One region of the Mesorhizobium sp. WSM4935 genome, then DNA from elsewhere that is predicted to be linked to it. Evidence: riboswitches for the same ligand, from Rfam matches in the RefSeq annotation. Region 1 holds a riboswitch; the other holds the start of a gene.
The links. A riboswitch is a leader RNA that binds a small molecule or an ion and turns the genes downstream of it on or off. The one in region 1 is predicted to bind S-adenosylmethionine.

Region 2: linked by a shared signal. The riboswitch ahead of metX (homoserine O-acetyltransferase MetX) and the one ahead of P9273_RS02435 (O-succinylhomoserine sulfhydrylase) in region 1 are both predicted to bind S-adenosylmethionine.

What each region holds. Positions count from the first base shown of each region.
Region 1 covers NZ_JARTVR010000001.1:520,608-528,223, reverse strand. The annotation lists gene mmsA (multiple monosaccharide ABC transporter ATP-binding protein) at 1-968, shown strand, start outside; gene mmsB (multiple monosaccharide ABC transporter permease) at 965-2,257, shown strand; gene araD1 (AraD1 family protein) at 2,459-3,454, shown strand; partial or broken gene P9273_RS02445 (GIY-YIG nuclease family protein) at 3,582-3,867, opposite strand; gene P9273_RS02440 (2'-deoxycytidine 5'-triphosphate deaminase) at 4,052-5,146, opposite strand; SAM riboswitch at 5,263-5,340, shown strand; gene P9273_RS02435 (O-succinylhomoserine sulfhydrylase) at 5,397-6,587, shown strand; gene P9273_RS02430 (ceramide glucosyltransferase) at 6,631-7,616, opposite strand, start outside.
Region 2 covers NZ_JARTVR010000015.1:12,762-20,377, forward strand. The annotation lists gene P9273_RS26055 (aldo/keto reductase) at 1-249, opposite strand, end outside; gene P9273_RS26060 (gamma-glutamylcyclotransferase) at 424-945, opposite strand; gene P9273_RS26065 (DUF2125 domain-containing protein) at 1,073-2,071, shown strand; gene P9273_RS26070 (sugar kinase) at 2,079-3,026, shown strand; gene P9273_RS26075 (prephenate/arogenate dehydrogenase family protein) at 3,023-3,961, opposite strand; gene hisC (histidinol-phosphate transaminase) at 3,968-5,071, opposite strand; SAM riboswitch at 5,219-5,296, shown strand; gene metX (homoserine O-acetyltransferase MetX) at 5,393-6,562, shown strand; gene metW (methionine biosynthesis protein MetW) at 6,559-7,173, shown strand; gene P9273_RS26095 (Stf0 family sulfotransferase) at 7,122-7,616, shown strand, end outside.

The DNA of each region.
Region 1 (7,616 bases):
AACGCCAGGGCATGACCTCGATCCTGATCTCGCACAAGCTCAACGAAGTGAGCCGTGTCGCCGACCAGGTGACGGTGATCCGCGACGGGCGCACCATCGAGACCTTGCCCAGGAAGGACATCTCGGAAGACCGCATCATCACCTCGATGGTCGGCCGCTCGCTCGACGATCGCTATCCGCCGCGCGAGCCGCAGATCGGCGAGGTCATCTTCGAAGTGAAGGACTGGTCGGTCTACCATCCGATCCATGCCGAACGGCAGGTGATCAAGAACGTCAATCTCAATGTGCGCAAGGGCGAGGTGGTGGGCATTGCCGGGCTGATGGGCGCCGGCCGCACCGAATTCGCGATGAGCCTGTTCGGCCGCTCCTATGGCCGGCACATCACCGGCGAGGTGCTGCTCAGGGGCAAGCCGCTCGACCTCTCGTCGGTTAGCAAGGCGGTGGAGAACCGCATCGCCTATGTCACCGAGGACCGCAAGACCTACGGCCTCAACCTGATCGACCACATCAAGCACAATGTGACCTTGGCCAATCTCTCCGGCGTTTCCAGCCGCGGCGTCATCGACGACATGCGCGAGATGAGCGTCGCGAACGACTACCGCAAGAAGACGAATATCCGGGCCTCCAGCGTCTACCAGCTGACCGGCAATCTTTCGGGCGGAAACCAACAGAAGGTGGTGCTGTCGAAATGGCTGTTCGCCGATCCGGAAGTTTTGATCCTCGACGAGCCGACGCGCGGCATTGACGTCGGCGCCAAGTACGAAATCTATACGATCATCGCGCGCCTCGCCGCCGAGGGCAAAGCGATCATCGTCATCTCGTCGGAAATGCCCGAACTGCTCGGCATCACCGACCGCATCTATGTCATGAACGAAGGACGCATCGTCGGCGAGATGGCGGCAAGCGACGCCAGCCAGGAAAAAATCATGCGCGCCATCGTTCGGGGAGAAGGAAAAAAAGCATCATGAGCACAGAAAGCGCTCCCGCGCCGCAGAGCGGCGTCGCCGAAGACGTCAAGCAGGGACAGCGCATCGCCGTCTCGGCGCTGACGACGAACCTGCGCGAATACGGCCTGATCATCGCGCTGATCGTCATCATGCTGTTCTTCCAGTACACGACGTCGGGAACGCTGTTCAAACCGGTCAACCTCTCGAACCTGGTGCAGCAGAACTCGTTCATCATCGTGATGGCGCTCGGCATGCTCTTGGTGATCGTCGCCGGCTATATCGATCTCAGCGTGGGATCGGTGGCAGGCTTCATCGGCGCGCTTGCGGCGATGATGATGGTGATCTGGCCGCTCGGCATATTCTCGAATCCGCTGGTGGTGTCGATCGTGTGCCTGATCGTGGGCGCGCTGATCGGCGCGGCGCAAGGCTACTGGATCGCCTATCACCGGATACCGAGCTTCATCGTGACGCTTGCCGGCATGCTGATCTTCCGCGGCATCTGCCAGGCGCTGCTTGGCGGCGGTTCCTCGGTCGGGCCGCTGCCGGACAGCTTCAAGGCGCTGAGCTCGGGCTTCATCCCGGACGTCATCGGTCCGCTGACGCTGATTCCGCCGACGGTCAACGCCGCAGGCAAGACCATCGTCGGCAGCGGCTTGACGCTGCACATGACGACGATCGTGCTCGGCCTGATCGCGGTGCTCGCCTACGCCTATTTCGGCTTCAGGACGCGGCGCAAGCGCGAGCGTCATGGCTATGAGGCGGAGCCCTTCCCGCTGTTCGTGATCAAGACGCTGGTCGGCAGCGCGCTGGCGCTGTTCCTGGTCTTCCAGTTCGCCAGCTACAGGGGCCTGCCGGTCGTATTGCTGGTGATGGGCGTGCTGATCTCGCTGTTCGTCTTCGTCACCAAGCGCATGACCATCGGCCGCCGCATCTATGCGATGGGCGGCAACGCCAAGGCCGCGCAGCTCTCGGGCATCAACACCGAAAGGCTGACGCTGCTCGTCTTCATCAATATGGGCGTGCTCTCGGCGCTGGGCGGCCTGATCATCGCCGCGCGCCTTGGCCAGGCCGTGCCGGCCGCCGGTCTGGGCAGCGAGCTCGACGTCATCGCGGCCGTCTTCATCGGCGGCGCCTCGGCGATGGGCGGCGTCGGCCAGGTGATCGGCGCCGTGGTCGGCGGCTTCATCATGGGCGTGATGAATAACGGCATGTCGATCATGGGCGTCAATGTCGACTGGCAGCAGGTGGTCAAGGGCCTGGTGCTGCTCGGCGCCGTCATCTTCGACGTCTACAACAAGAACAAGGCTTAAGGGCCGGAACAAAGTTCAGGAGGCATACGGGTTCCAGATCGCGAAGCTGCCGACAGCCCGTCGGCATGAAGAAGTCCCGACAAGGACCGGGCTCGCGAGCGCAATCCGGACGAAGAATTTCAACCGTGGCGTGGATCGCTCCACGCCGCGCCGGGTAAGGCTCGCCCGCAGGCAGCCGATAGAAATGAGAGAGGATTGAACATGCTGATCTCCCAGATCCTCGACGACGCCGAGACGATCCGCGTCGTCGCCCGCAATGGCGGCGGCAAGACCAGGGTCATCAACGGCGCGCGCAGCGTCTACTCGCTGGCCATGGAGGCCGCGCGCACCGGCACCGGGCTCGAAGCGCTGATCGAGCGCAAGGGCTATGGCGAGACGATCGATCTCGATGCCGTCTATAAGAGGGGCAGGCTGGTCTCGCCGATCAACCATCCGGACCCGGCGCATCTGCATCTCACCGGCACGGGGCTGACGCATCTCGGCTCCGCGGCGACGCGCGATTCCATGCACAAGAAGCTCAGCGAGGGCGGCGAGGAGGAACTTACCGATTCCATGAAGATGTTCCGCATGGGGCTCGAAGGCGGCAAGCCCGCCAAGGGCCAGGTCGGCGTGCAGCCGGAATGGTTCTACAAGGGCAACGGCACGATGGCGGTGGCGCCCGGCGCGCCGCTGATGTCGCCAGCCTTCGCGCAGGACGGCGGCGAGGAGCCGGAGATCGCCGGCATCTATGTCATCGGCGACGACGGCGCGCCGTTCCGCGTCGGCTTCACGCTGTCCAACGAGTTTTCCGACCACGTGACGGAGCGGGTGAACTATCTGTTCCTCGCCCATTCCAAGCTGCGCAACGCCTCGTTCGGCCCCGAGATACTGATCGGCGACCTGCCGGCCGATATACGCGGCGCGTCGCGCATTTGGCGCGACGGCAAGCTGCTCTGGGAAAAGCCGTTCCTGTCGGGGGAGGCGAACATGTCGCACACCATCGCCAATCTCGAGCACCACCATTTCAAATATTCGGCCTTCCGCCAGCCGGGCGACGTGCATGTGCACATGTTCGGCACCGCGACGCTCTCCTTCGCCGACGGCGTCCGGACGGAGGCGGGCGACACGTTCGAGATCGAGGCGCCGGATTTCGGCCTGCCGCTGCGCAATCCGCTGGAGATCGAAAAGCCGGTGACGGTGGCGGTCAAGGCGCTGTAGGAATGGCCGAGGGGTGTATCGCAGCCGTCTCCCTTCGTCATTCTAGGGCGGAGCAAGGAGCGAAGCGACGCGCGCAGACCCTAGAATCCATGCCGTGACGCCCGAGCACCGCAGCGGCGCAGAACGATCACCAGCCAATTCCGCGAAAGAGCTCGAACCATTCCGGGTTGGCTTTCTCGATGAGCTCGACCTTCCATCGGCGTGGCCAACGCTTCAATGATGTCTCACGCTGAATGGCATCGGCGATGTCGAAGTATTCCTCGTACCAGACCAGACGCTGTACGCCGTAGCGGCTGGTGAAGCTGGAGCCTTGGCCAGTCTTGTGCTCGGGCATGCGACGAGCAAGGTCATTGGTGACACCGATATAGATCGTGCCGCCTTTCTGGCTCGCGGTCATGTACGTAGCCGGTCATCTAGTGATCTTAGCTGGTGCAGTTATCGGCGGCTATTCTGGACCGCTGCATTCTACGGCAAATGCCACGGCATGGATTCTAGGGTCTGCGCGCGTCGCTTCGCTCCTTGCTCCGCCCTAGAATGACGAAGGGATGGGACGGCATCCGTTTGCGCCTGTCCTTCCGGACATCGCTCCCTTGGACCTCACCGCGCTGCCCTGAAATGCTTGGAGAGCTTGAGGCCCTGCGCCTGGTAGTTCGAGCCGAGATCGGTGCCGTAAAGCGCCTGCGGACGCTTCAGCATGTGCTCGTAGACGAGGCGGCCGACGATCTGGCCGTGGTCGAGGATGAAAGGCACCTCGTGGCTGCGCACTTCGAGCACGGCGCGGCTGCCGCTGCCGCCGGCGGCGGAATGGCCGAAGCCCGGATCGAAGAAGCCGGCATAGTGGACGCGGAACTCGCCGACCAGCGGATCGAAGGGCGTCATCTCGGCGGCGTAGAGCGGCGGTACATGCACAGCCTCGCGGCTGACAAGGATGTAGAATTCGTCCGGATCGAGAACCAGCTCGCCCGCACCGCTCTTGTAGATCGGCTCCCAGAAATCGACAACATCCTGCGCGGCGCGCTTGTCGACGTCGACAAGGCCGGTGTGGTGCTTGCCGCGATAGCCGACAAGGCCGTCCTTGTCGCCGTCAAGGTCGATGGAGAGCGCGATGCCGCCGCCGGAAATGTTGGGCGGCTCGGTGGCGACCAGCATCTCGGCGCGATGCAGGTCGCGCAACTCGCTCTCCGAGAGCACCGCATTGCCGGTGCGGAAACGGATCTGCGACAGCCGCGAGCCGGCCCGCACGACGATCGGGAAGGTGCGCGGGCTGACCTCGAGATAGAGCGGCCCCTGATAGCCGGCGGCGATCTTGTCGAACTCGTGGCCGCGGTCGGTCATGACGCGCGTGAAAATATCCAGCCGCCCGGTCGAGCTCTTGGGATTGGCCGAGGCCGAAACGTTCGCCGGCAGCGCCAGGCTTTCGAGCAGCGGCACGATATAGACGCAGCCGGTTTCCAGCACCGCGCCCCGGGTGAGGTCGATCTCGTGCAGCTTCAGCCGCTCGAGCTTGTCGGCGACCAGATGGTCGGGACCCGGCAGGAAGGACGCGCGCACGCGATAGGCTTTGTCGCCGAGCCTCAGATCGAGGCTCGCCGGCTGGATCTGGTCGGTATCGAGCGCGCGCGGCGACTTCAGCGCGTTGGCCTCGAACAGCGCCGCGATATCCTGATCCGGAAGAATGCCTGTCTGCCGCAAAGGCTGGCTCCGTTCACAAGGCCGGGCGAGGACCTGAGCAGGCTCTTGCCGCCCGGCTGGTACAACCCTCTTAATGAAGCCGGCAATTGACGCAAGCGCGGCAGGGGTCTAAAGGGTCGTTATCCCGTGGTGATTTGGCCGGTCGGCTTGCAGCCACGTTAAACAAGTCGCTAAAGGACCGTCGAGCCGCAAGGCTATATGGACCGGTTGCGACTTCGCGGCCGGTTTTTTTGTGTCTGGAAGCAAGGCTATGAGCACCAAGAAGCGCAATTGGAAACCTCAGACGGCACTCGTGCATGGCGGAACGCTGCGTTCGCAATATGGCGAGACCGCCGAGGCGATGTACCTTACCCAGGGCTATGTCTACGAGACGGCCCAGGCGGCGGAAGCCCGCTTCAAGGGCGAGGAGCCGGGCTTCATCTATTCGCGCTACGCCAACCCGACCGTCGACATGTTCGAGAAGCGCATGTGCGCGCTGGAAGGCGCCGAGGATGCCCGCGCCACCGCCTCCGGCATGGCCGCCGTTTCCGCCGCCCTGCTCTGCAGCGTCAAGGCCGGCGACCACATCGTCGCGGCGCGCGCGCTGTTCGGTTCCTGCCGCTGGGTGGTGGAGACGCTGGCGCCGCGCTACGGCATCCAGGCGACGCTCATCGACGGCACCGACATCGCCAATTGGGAAAAGGCGGTAAGGCCGAACACCAAGCTGTTCTTCCTCGAAAGCCCGACCAATCCGACGTTGGAGGTGGTCGACATTGCCGCGGTCGCCAAGCTCGCCAATTCGATCGGCGCGCGCGTCATCGTCGACAATGTCTTCGCCACGCCGCTGCAGCAGAAGCCCTTGCAGCTCGGCGCCCATGTCGTCGTCTATTCGGCGACCAAGCATATAGACGGCCAGGGCCGCTGCCTCGGCGGCGTCATCCTTTCGGACAAGAAGTGGATCGACGAGAACCTGCACGACTATTTCCGCCACACCGGCCCAAGCCTCTCGCCCTTCAACGCCTGGACGCTGCTCAAAGGCCTGGAGACATTGCCGCTGCGCGTGCGTCAGCAGACCGAGAGCGCCGGCAAGATAGCCGATTTCCTCGCCGGCCGACCGGAGATCGCCCGCGTCATCTATCCGGGCCGCGCCGATCATCCGCAGGCGGATGTCGTGAAGAAGCAGATGTCCGGCGGCTCGACATTGATCTGCCTCGACATCAAGGGCGGCAAGCAGGCGGCCTTCGCCTTCCAGAACGCGCTCGACATCGTGCTGATCTCGAACAATCTCGGCGACGCCAAGAGCCTGATCACCCACCCGGCGACGACGACGCACAAGAACCTCAGCGACGACGCGCGGGCCGAACTCGGCATAGGACCGGGTACACTCCGGCTTTCCGTCGGCCTGGAGGACACCGACGATCTGCTGGAGGACATCGAGCAGGCGCTGAGGGCGGCCAAGTAAGAAGCAAGCTGCAAATTGGACAGGAGAACGCGTCAGCCCTGGCTCACGCGATCTCCTCCAGCTCGGTTATCGCCTTGCTGTGGATGGTCATGGCGTTGCCGCGCCACTCGACCGCGCCGCCGAGCCAGCCGCGCGCCCAGATGGCGGGAAGCATGACGTCGCGCACGATCATCGCGGTGATGCTGCGCGGCGACAGGTACCAGCCCTTGGACCGGGCGAGCAGACATTCCGGCACATAGGCGACCGCCAGCACGCAAAGCGCCGTGGCAGGCAGGCCGACGCCGGCGCTTGCCGCCGCGATCAGCGCGAAAATCAGCGGCACGACCGCGCCGGTCAGAATCTCGGGCGCGAAGAAAAGCGGGAAGGTGACGCGACGCAGCCGCGCCCAGCGCGCTTGCCGCGACCAGATTTCGGCGAAGGTGCGCTGGCCCAGCGGCTGCTCGAAGGGCGAGGCGACGAGACGGACGTGAAGGCCAAGTCCATTGACCAGTTTGGTGGCCGCCGCATCCTCGGCGATCTCGGCGGCCAAAGCCTGGATGCCGCCGTTTGCATCGAGCATCGGCTTGTTCCACAACATGCTCTTGCCCTGGGCGAAGCCGAGGCCGAGCACCTCGCCGGCATACTGCCAGCGCGCCTGCAGCGTGTTGAGGAAGGCGCACTCGACTTCAGCCCAAAAACCGTCCGGCCGTGAACCGATCGGCGTCGAGCAGACGAGGCCGGTATCCGGCCGCCAGGCCGCGACCAGATGCTGGACATAGTCCTTGGGCATCAGCACGTTGGAATCGGCGAGGATCACCCAGTCGTGCCGCGCCGCCTGCCAGCCCTTGACGCAGTTGTTGAGCTTGGGATTGGCGCTGATGCGGTCGTCGCCGATCAGGAGCCGCGCCGGAACCTTGGGATGGCGCGCGATCGCCGCATCGATGAGCCTCACTACCGGGTCCTCGGCATGCGCGACGCAGAAGATCAGCTCATAGCGAGGCCAGTCGAGCGAGAAGGCGCGCTGCAGGGTCTCCTGGGTGAACGGCTCGA
Region 2 (7,616 bases), on a different contig from region 1:
GATGACCTTGTCGCGGTTGCCGCGGCTCTTCATCCAATTGCCGATGATGGTTTCCGATTCGCCGCCCTTGTTGCCGGGAACCCAGCGCGAATAGGAATCGGCCGTATCGACGGCGTTCAGGCCCGCGCCGACGAACCGGTCAAGCAGGTCGAAAGAGGTCTTCTCGTCGGCGGTCCAGCCGAAGACGTTGCCGCCCAGGACCAGCGGCGCGATGAAAAGATCGGTTCGACCGAGACGACGTTTCTGCAAGACTTGATCTCCATTGTGCTGGAACGGGCCTGACGCCCAGGGATGGGATGCCGCTAAGCTAGGTCGTGGCCGACCGAGGTCAAAGGCATGGTTTTGCTTTTTGATCGGACCAGAGCAATTCCAGCAAAAGTGTGTCGCGGTGTTGCGTCCCGAATTGCGTAAACAAAAAGCCGCTCACGAAGGCTCGACCTGGCGGCCCACCTCCTCCAGCCAGTGATCGCGGATTCCCAGCGCCTCGAGATGCTCGAGCGTGCTCAAGACATAGTCCTCGTTCCGCCCGGATTGGCCAACGGCGCCGCGAACGAGTTCCGCCGCGTGACCGGCGTCGAGCGCGCCGGCATATTGCTCATGCCGCCGGTCGACGATGTAGGCGACCGCCTCAACCATGCCGCCGCCATCCAGCCGGATGTCGAGCACGCGTTCGAGATAGACGCTGGTCACCAGCTCGCGCTCGCGCAGATAGGAAAGCACCTCGTCGCGCAAATTGCCGGGGACACGATAAGCCAGGCCGATGCAGGAGCCGCCTCGGTCGAGGCCGAGCACCAGGCCCGGCCGCCCGCGCGTGCCGCGATGCACGAAGGAATAGACGCAAAGCGAGCGGCGATAGCCGTAAAGCCGGGCACGGCGCGTCTCGACATGGGCAAATCCGGGCCGCCAGATCAGCGACCCATAGCCAAAAACCCAAAAATCGCCCATATCGCCAAGCCTGATCGCATTCGAGTGAACGACACCGCACCGCCGGGGTGCTTCTTCTGTCTCCCGCTCGTTCGCGTGAGAGTGAACCGTCCCGCTCGCCACATGAGGGGTTACCGAGAGCCGCAGCATGACGTCAAGTGACGAGCGATCGCCCAAACCCCGCCGCCGGTTGCTTTGGCTCGCGGCGCTCATCGTCGTGCTGTTTGCCATCTACAGCGGCGGCTGGTTCTATCTGGCCGACAGGCTCAAGACCGAGGCCGACCAGGCGGTGGCGCGGCTGGGCAGCAAGGGCATCGCCGCCGGCTGCGCCAACCTCACCGTCAGCGGCTATCCGATGAGCTTCACGGTCTCCTGCGACAACATCGCCTACGAGGACGACGCCCGGAAGGTCGCCGCCTCCACAGGAAGCTTCAATGCCGTCGCCGGGATCACCGGGCCCTTGTCGCCGGTCGCCGAGCTGCGCGGACCGCTGAGGACGATAGCGCCCGGCATGCCGCCGCTCTGGATCGACTGGGACCAGTTGCAGGCCAATGTCAAAGTTTGGTGGCCGCTGCCGCGCAGCGTCTCGCTGCGGGCTGAAGGCCTGAACGGTCAGACCGACCCGCAGGACGACACGGATCCGATGCAATTGTTCAGCGCCGGCAAGGCGGCCGGCCAATTGCAGCCGGTCGGCCAGGACATCAACTATGTCGGCAGCTTCGGCGATCTGGAGATCAACGCGGACGCCATCGACGGACGCGTGCTGCCGGCGCTGGATGGCAATGGCGACGTGACGCTGAAGAACGGCGTGGCGCTGATCGCAGCACCCCCGAAGAGCCTGCGCGGCCAGTCGATCGACATCGCCAAGCTCGACCTGTCATCGGGGACGGCGCGCATCACCGTGTCCGGGCCTGTCTCCGTCGACACGGATGGCCTGATCGACGCAAGTCTGACCATCAAGCTCAAGGACCCCAAGGCCGTGGCAGCCATCCTTGGCGGCGCCATCCCGGAGCACAAGAGCGAGATCGAGCAGGGATTTGCCGGCATCGCCATGCTTGGCAAGGAGCCGTCCTTGCCGCTCAAGATCGTCAAGAGCAAAGCTTCGCTGGGCTTTATCCCGCTTGGCAAAATCAAGCCGCTTGAATAATGCAACCATGGCGAAGCCGGTCAGACTGCTCAGCGTCGGCGCCTTCACCCTCGACACCATCCTTCGCGTCGAGACGCTGCCGGCGCATCAAGGCAAGTTCATCGCCAGCGACGGCGTCCAGATCGCCTCCGGCATGGCGACAAGCGCCGCCTGCGCCGCGCATCGCCTCGGCGCCGAGGTCTCGCTATGGGCGAGCGCCGGCGACGATGCGGTCGGCGACCAGCTGATCGCCGACATTCAGGCCGAAGGCGTCGACTGCAGCCTTATCCGCCGGGTTGCCGGCGCGCGTTCGGCGCTGGCCGCGATCGTGGTGGATGCGCATGGCGAGCGCATCATCGTCCCCTTCTACGACAACAAGGCGCAGGCTGATCCCGAAGCGCTGCCGCTTGCCGACCTCTCAGGCTTCGACGCCGTGCTGGTGGATGTCCGCTGGCCGGGCGCCGCGGCGCTGGCCTTGGGCGCGGCCAGATCGATCGGCCGTCCGGCGATCCTGGACGCCGACACCGCACCCGTGGAGGTACTGGAGCGGCTCTTGCCGTTGGCCTCGCACATCGTCGCCTCGGAGCCGGCGGCGCGCATCGTCTGCGGCCACGCGCTCGACCCCGAAAGCGCCTGCGCCGACCTCGCCTCGCGCACCGATGCCTTTGTCGCGGTGACCGGCGGGGCGGCCGGCACCTGGTGGCATGACCGGACGACCGGGCGCGTGCGCCATGTCGAGGCGCCGAAGGTCAAGGCTGTCGACACGCTTGCCGCCGGCGACGTCTTCCATGGCGCCTTTGCCGTCGGCCTCGCCGAGGCCATGCCGATGGAGGAGGCCCTGCGTTTTGCCAGCGCCGCCGCGGCGCTCAAATGCCTGCGCTTCGGCGGCCGCCTCGGCGCGCCGGACAGAGCCGAAACGCTGGCCTTGATGACGGCGCACTGGCCGTCATCGGGGCAGACGAAGGAAAACGCTTAGGGCTTTGCGCCGGGGTGCTCGACGGCCTGCCGGCCAAAATCCGGCACGTCGATATCCTGGCCAGCCTCGATGATCGAGCGGCGGATGGCGCGCGTGCGGGTGAAGAGGTCGAACAGCTTCTCGCCATCGCCCCAGCGGATCGCCCGCTGCAGCGAGGCGAGATCCTCCGAGAAACGCGCCAGCATCTCCAGGATCGCGTCCTTGTTGTGCAGGCACACGTCCCGCCACATGGTCGGATCGGAGGCGGCAAGGCGGGTGAAGTCGCGGAAACCGGAGGCGGAGTATTTGATGACCTCGCTCTTGGTCACCGCTTCCAGATCGTCCGCCGTGCCGACGATGTTGTAGGCGATGATATGCGGCAGATGCGACACGATCGCCAAGGTCATGTCGTGATGCTGCGGGTCCATCGTATCGATGTTGGAACCGCAGCGCCGCCAGAATTCCGAAAGCGTGTCGAGCGCGGACGGATCGGTGCCCGGCAGCGGCGTGAAGATGCACCAGCGGTTCTCGAAGAGATCGGCAAAGCCGGCATCGGGTCCGGACTTTTCCGTGCCGGCCAGCGGGTGTCCGGGGATGAAGTGCACGCCTTGCGGCACATGCGGCTGCATCTGCGCGATGACGGAAGCCTTGGTCGAGCCGACATCGGTAAGGATAGCGCCTTTCTTCAGCGCCGGCGCGATCTCGGCCGCGACCTCGCCGGACGAGCCGACCGGCACCGAGACGATGACGAGGTCGGCATCGCGCACCGCTTGCCTAGCATCCGTCGTGTAGGAATCGCCAAGGCCGAGCTCCTCGGCGCGCGTTAGCGTCGAGGCACTGCGCGTCGCGATGGCGATATGGCGCGCCAGGCCCTCGCGGCGGATGACGCGGGCAAGCGACGAGCCGATCAGGCCGATGCCGACCAGCGCTACTTTCTCGAACATCGGTGATGCCATGGTGTTCTAGCTTTTCAGGAAGGTCTTCAGCGCGTCGATGACGCCACGGTTGGCCTCCTCGGTGCCTACGCTCATGCGCAGCGCGTTGGGGAAGCCGTAGCCGGTCACGCGGCGCAGGATATAGCCGCGCGCGCTCAGATAATCGTCCGCGGCCGCCGCCGAATGTTTCTTGCTGTCGGGAAAATGGATCAGCACGAAATTGCCGACGCTGGGTGTGACGCGCAGGCCGAGCCCGGTAAGCTCGGCGCTGAGCCAGGCCAGCCATTTCTCGTTATGCGTCACGCTGCGCTCGATATGGGCGCGGTCGCGGATGGCGGCGATGCCCGCCTCGATCGCGGTCGCATTGACGTTGAACGGGCCGCGGATACGATTGATCGCATCGACGATATGCGCCGGCCCGTACATCCAGCCGATGCGCGCGCCGCCGAGGCCAAGCTTGGAGAAGGTGCGGGTCATCACCACGTTTTCGGAGCTGCCGGCGAGCTCGATGCCGGCCTCGTAGTCGTTGCGCCGCACATATTCGGCATAGGCCGCATCAAGCACCAGGAGCACGTTCTTCGGCAATGCCGCGTGCAGCCGGCGCACTTCCTGGAACGGCAAATAGGTGCCGGTCGGATTGTTGGGATTGGCGAGGAACACGATCCGCGTCGCCGGCGTCACCGCGGCCAAAATCGCATCGACATCGGCGCGCTCATCGGTTTCCTTCACCGCCACCGGCTTGGCTCCCGCCGCCTGGATATAGATCTTGTAGACCATGAAGGCGTGTTCGGTGAACACGGCCTCGTCGCCCGGCGCCAGATAGGTCTGCGCCAGCAGGCCAAGGATCTCGTCTGAGCCGTTGGAGCAGATGATGTTCGCCGGGTTCAGCCCGTGCACATCGGCGATCGCTTCGCGCAGCCGCCGCGCCGTGCCGTCAGGATAGACGTCGAGCTTCGCCGCCACTTCGCGCGCGGCCTCGATCGCCTTTGGCGACGGCCCGAGCGGGTTTTCGTTCGACGACAGTTTGTAGACTTTCGTCACGCCGGCCGGCGCGGTGCTTTTTCCCGGCACATAGGCCTCGATGTCCATGATGCCCGCGCGGGGCGTCGGACGGGGCTGATCCTGCTTCATGTCACAAATCCGTCGAGAAGGCCTTCAAGGCCGCAGCGGAAATACAGGCGACGGGCTGGAATGTCGAGTGCCGGCGCCTGGTGCCCGCCTCGCACCGCTAAGAGGCTACCCGTTGACGAAGCGCGGCGCTGGTCATAGAAGAACTGCTCAGACTTCCGTGGTGATTTGGCCGGTCGGCTTGCAGCCACGTTAAACAACTCGCTAAAGGGCCGTTTGCAACCTGTAACCGGCTTTGCGACGGCAATGCCGGTTTTTTGTTGTCCGCTGCCGGCCGGACAGCGCATCGGGACGAGACCGACGCGGCACAGGATGAGGACGGACATGGCCGCTCAGCGCGCTGCAAGAACCAAGGACGAGGTCGACCATCCGTCGAGCCCGGTGCTGCAGTTCGGCCCCGACAAGCCGCTGAAGCTCGACGCCGGCACCCTGCTCTCGCCCTTCCAGATCGCCTACCAGACCTACGGCACACTGAACGACGCGCGCTCCAACGCCATCCTCGTCTGCCACGCTCTGACCGGTGACCAGCACGTCGCCAACACCAATCCGGTGACCGGCAAGCCGGGCTGGTGGGAGGTACTGATCGGCCCCGGCAAGATCATCGACACCAACCGCTTCTTCGTCATCTGCTCCAACGTCGTCGGCGGCTGCCTCGGCTCGACCGGGCCGGCCTCGACCAACCCGGTCACCGGCAAGCCCTACGGGCTCGACCTGCCGATCATCACCATCCGCGACATGGTGCGCGCGCAGGCGATGCTCATCGATCATTTCGGCATCGAAAAGCTGTTTTGCGTGCTTGGCGGCTCGATGGGCGGCATGCAGGTACTGGAATGGGCCGCAAGCTACCCTGAGAGGGTCTTCTCGGCGCTGCCGATCGCCACCGGCGCCCGCCATTCCTCGCAGAACATCGCCTTCCACGAAGTCGGCCGGCAGGCCGTGATGGCCGATCCCGACTGGCATGGCGGCAAATATCTTGATTTCGGCAAGCGGCCGGAAAAGGGGCTGGCCGTCGCGCGCATGGCCGCCCACATCACCTATCTTTCCGAAGCCGCGCTCCACCGCAAATTCGGCCGCAATCTGCAGGACCGCGAGGCGCTTACCTTCGGCTTCGACGCCGATTTCCAGATCGAGAGTTATCTGCGCCACCAGGGCATGACTTTCGTCGACCGCTTCGACGCCAATTCCTACCTCTATCTGACCCGCGCGATGGACTATTTCGACCTTGCCGCCGATCACGGCGGGCGCCTCGCCGATGCCTTCGCCGGCACCAAGACGCGCTTCTGCCTGGTGTCCTTCACCAGCGACTGGCTGTTCCCGACCGAGGAGAGCCGTTCGATCGTGCATGCCTTGAACGCGGCGGGCGCTTCCGTCTCCTTCGTCGAGATCGAGACCGATCGCGGCCATGACGCCTTCCTGCTCGACGAGCCGGAGCTGTTCGCGGCCATCAACGGCTTCATCGCCTCCGCCGCCCGCGCCAGGGGGCTCAGCCTATGAGCGTCAATCGCGCCCAGCGTGTCGACCTGGAGGTCGTCACCGATCTTATTCCTGCCAATTCGCGAGTGCTCGATGTCGGCTCGGGCGACGGCGTGCTTCTGGAGCTCCTGCAGGAGACCAAGCAGGTCGACGGCCGAGGGCTGGAACTGTCGCAGCGCGGCGTCAACGAATGTGTGTCGCGCGGACTTTCGGTCATCCAGGGCGACGCCGACACGGATCTGAAATTCTACGCCGACAAGGGCTTCGACTTCGTCGTGCTCTCGCAGACGCTGCAGGCGACGCGCAATCCGAAGATCGTGCTCGATGAGTTGCTTCGGATCGGCAACCGCGCCATCGTATCCTTCCCCAATTTCGGTCACTGGCGCGTCCGCTTCTCGCTGCTGATCAAGGGCAGGATGCCGGTCACCAAGGACTTGCCCTATTCCTGGTACGACTCGCCCAACATCCATTTCTGCACCATCCGCGACTTCGTCAACCTATGCGAGGAGCTAGGCGCGACCGTCGAAAAGGCGACCGCCCTCGACGCCAACGGCCAGAAGATCGGCCTGTCGATGCCTTGGTGGTTCTGGAACTTCTTCGGCCAGCAGGCGGTGTTTTTGTTGAGACGCTGAGGGGAATGCACTTCGTTCGTCGATCACCGGCAGTGGTGGAAATTCCGCCAAACATTCTGTCCGAGCTACGGGCGGGAATTCTCATCTGCACGTCACCGCGCAGCGGCAGCAATCATCTCGCGGGATTGATGGCTTCTGCTGGGCTGGGTCATCCGCTGGAATGGTTTGGCGGGCGACGTCTGCTGGAGTTGCCGGGTTACCCGCGAGATCCCCGCGCGCAGCTTCTGCGTGCGCTCACGGACGGGCGATCTTCTACCGGAGTCTACGCAATCAAGCTCTTTGCGAGTCAGTTCACACAGCTTGCCAAGACGGTGAAACTGCCAGCCAGCCTTCCGAATTTGAACTATGTACGCTTGACCCGTGACGATCTGCTCGGCCAGGCGATCTCTTGGGCACGTGCGCGTCAAACCCGTGAATTTCGGTCCACCGAAATCAGTGATGTA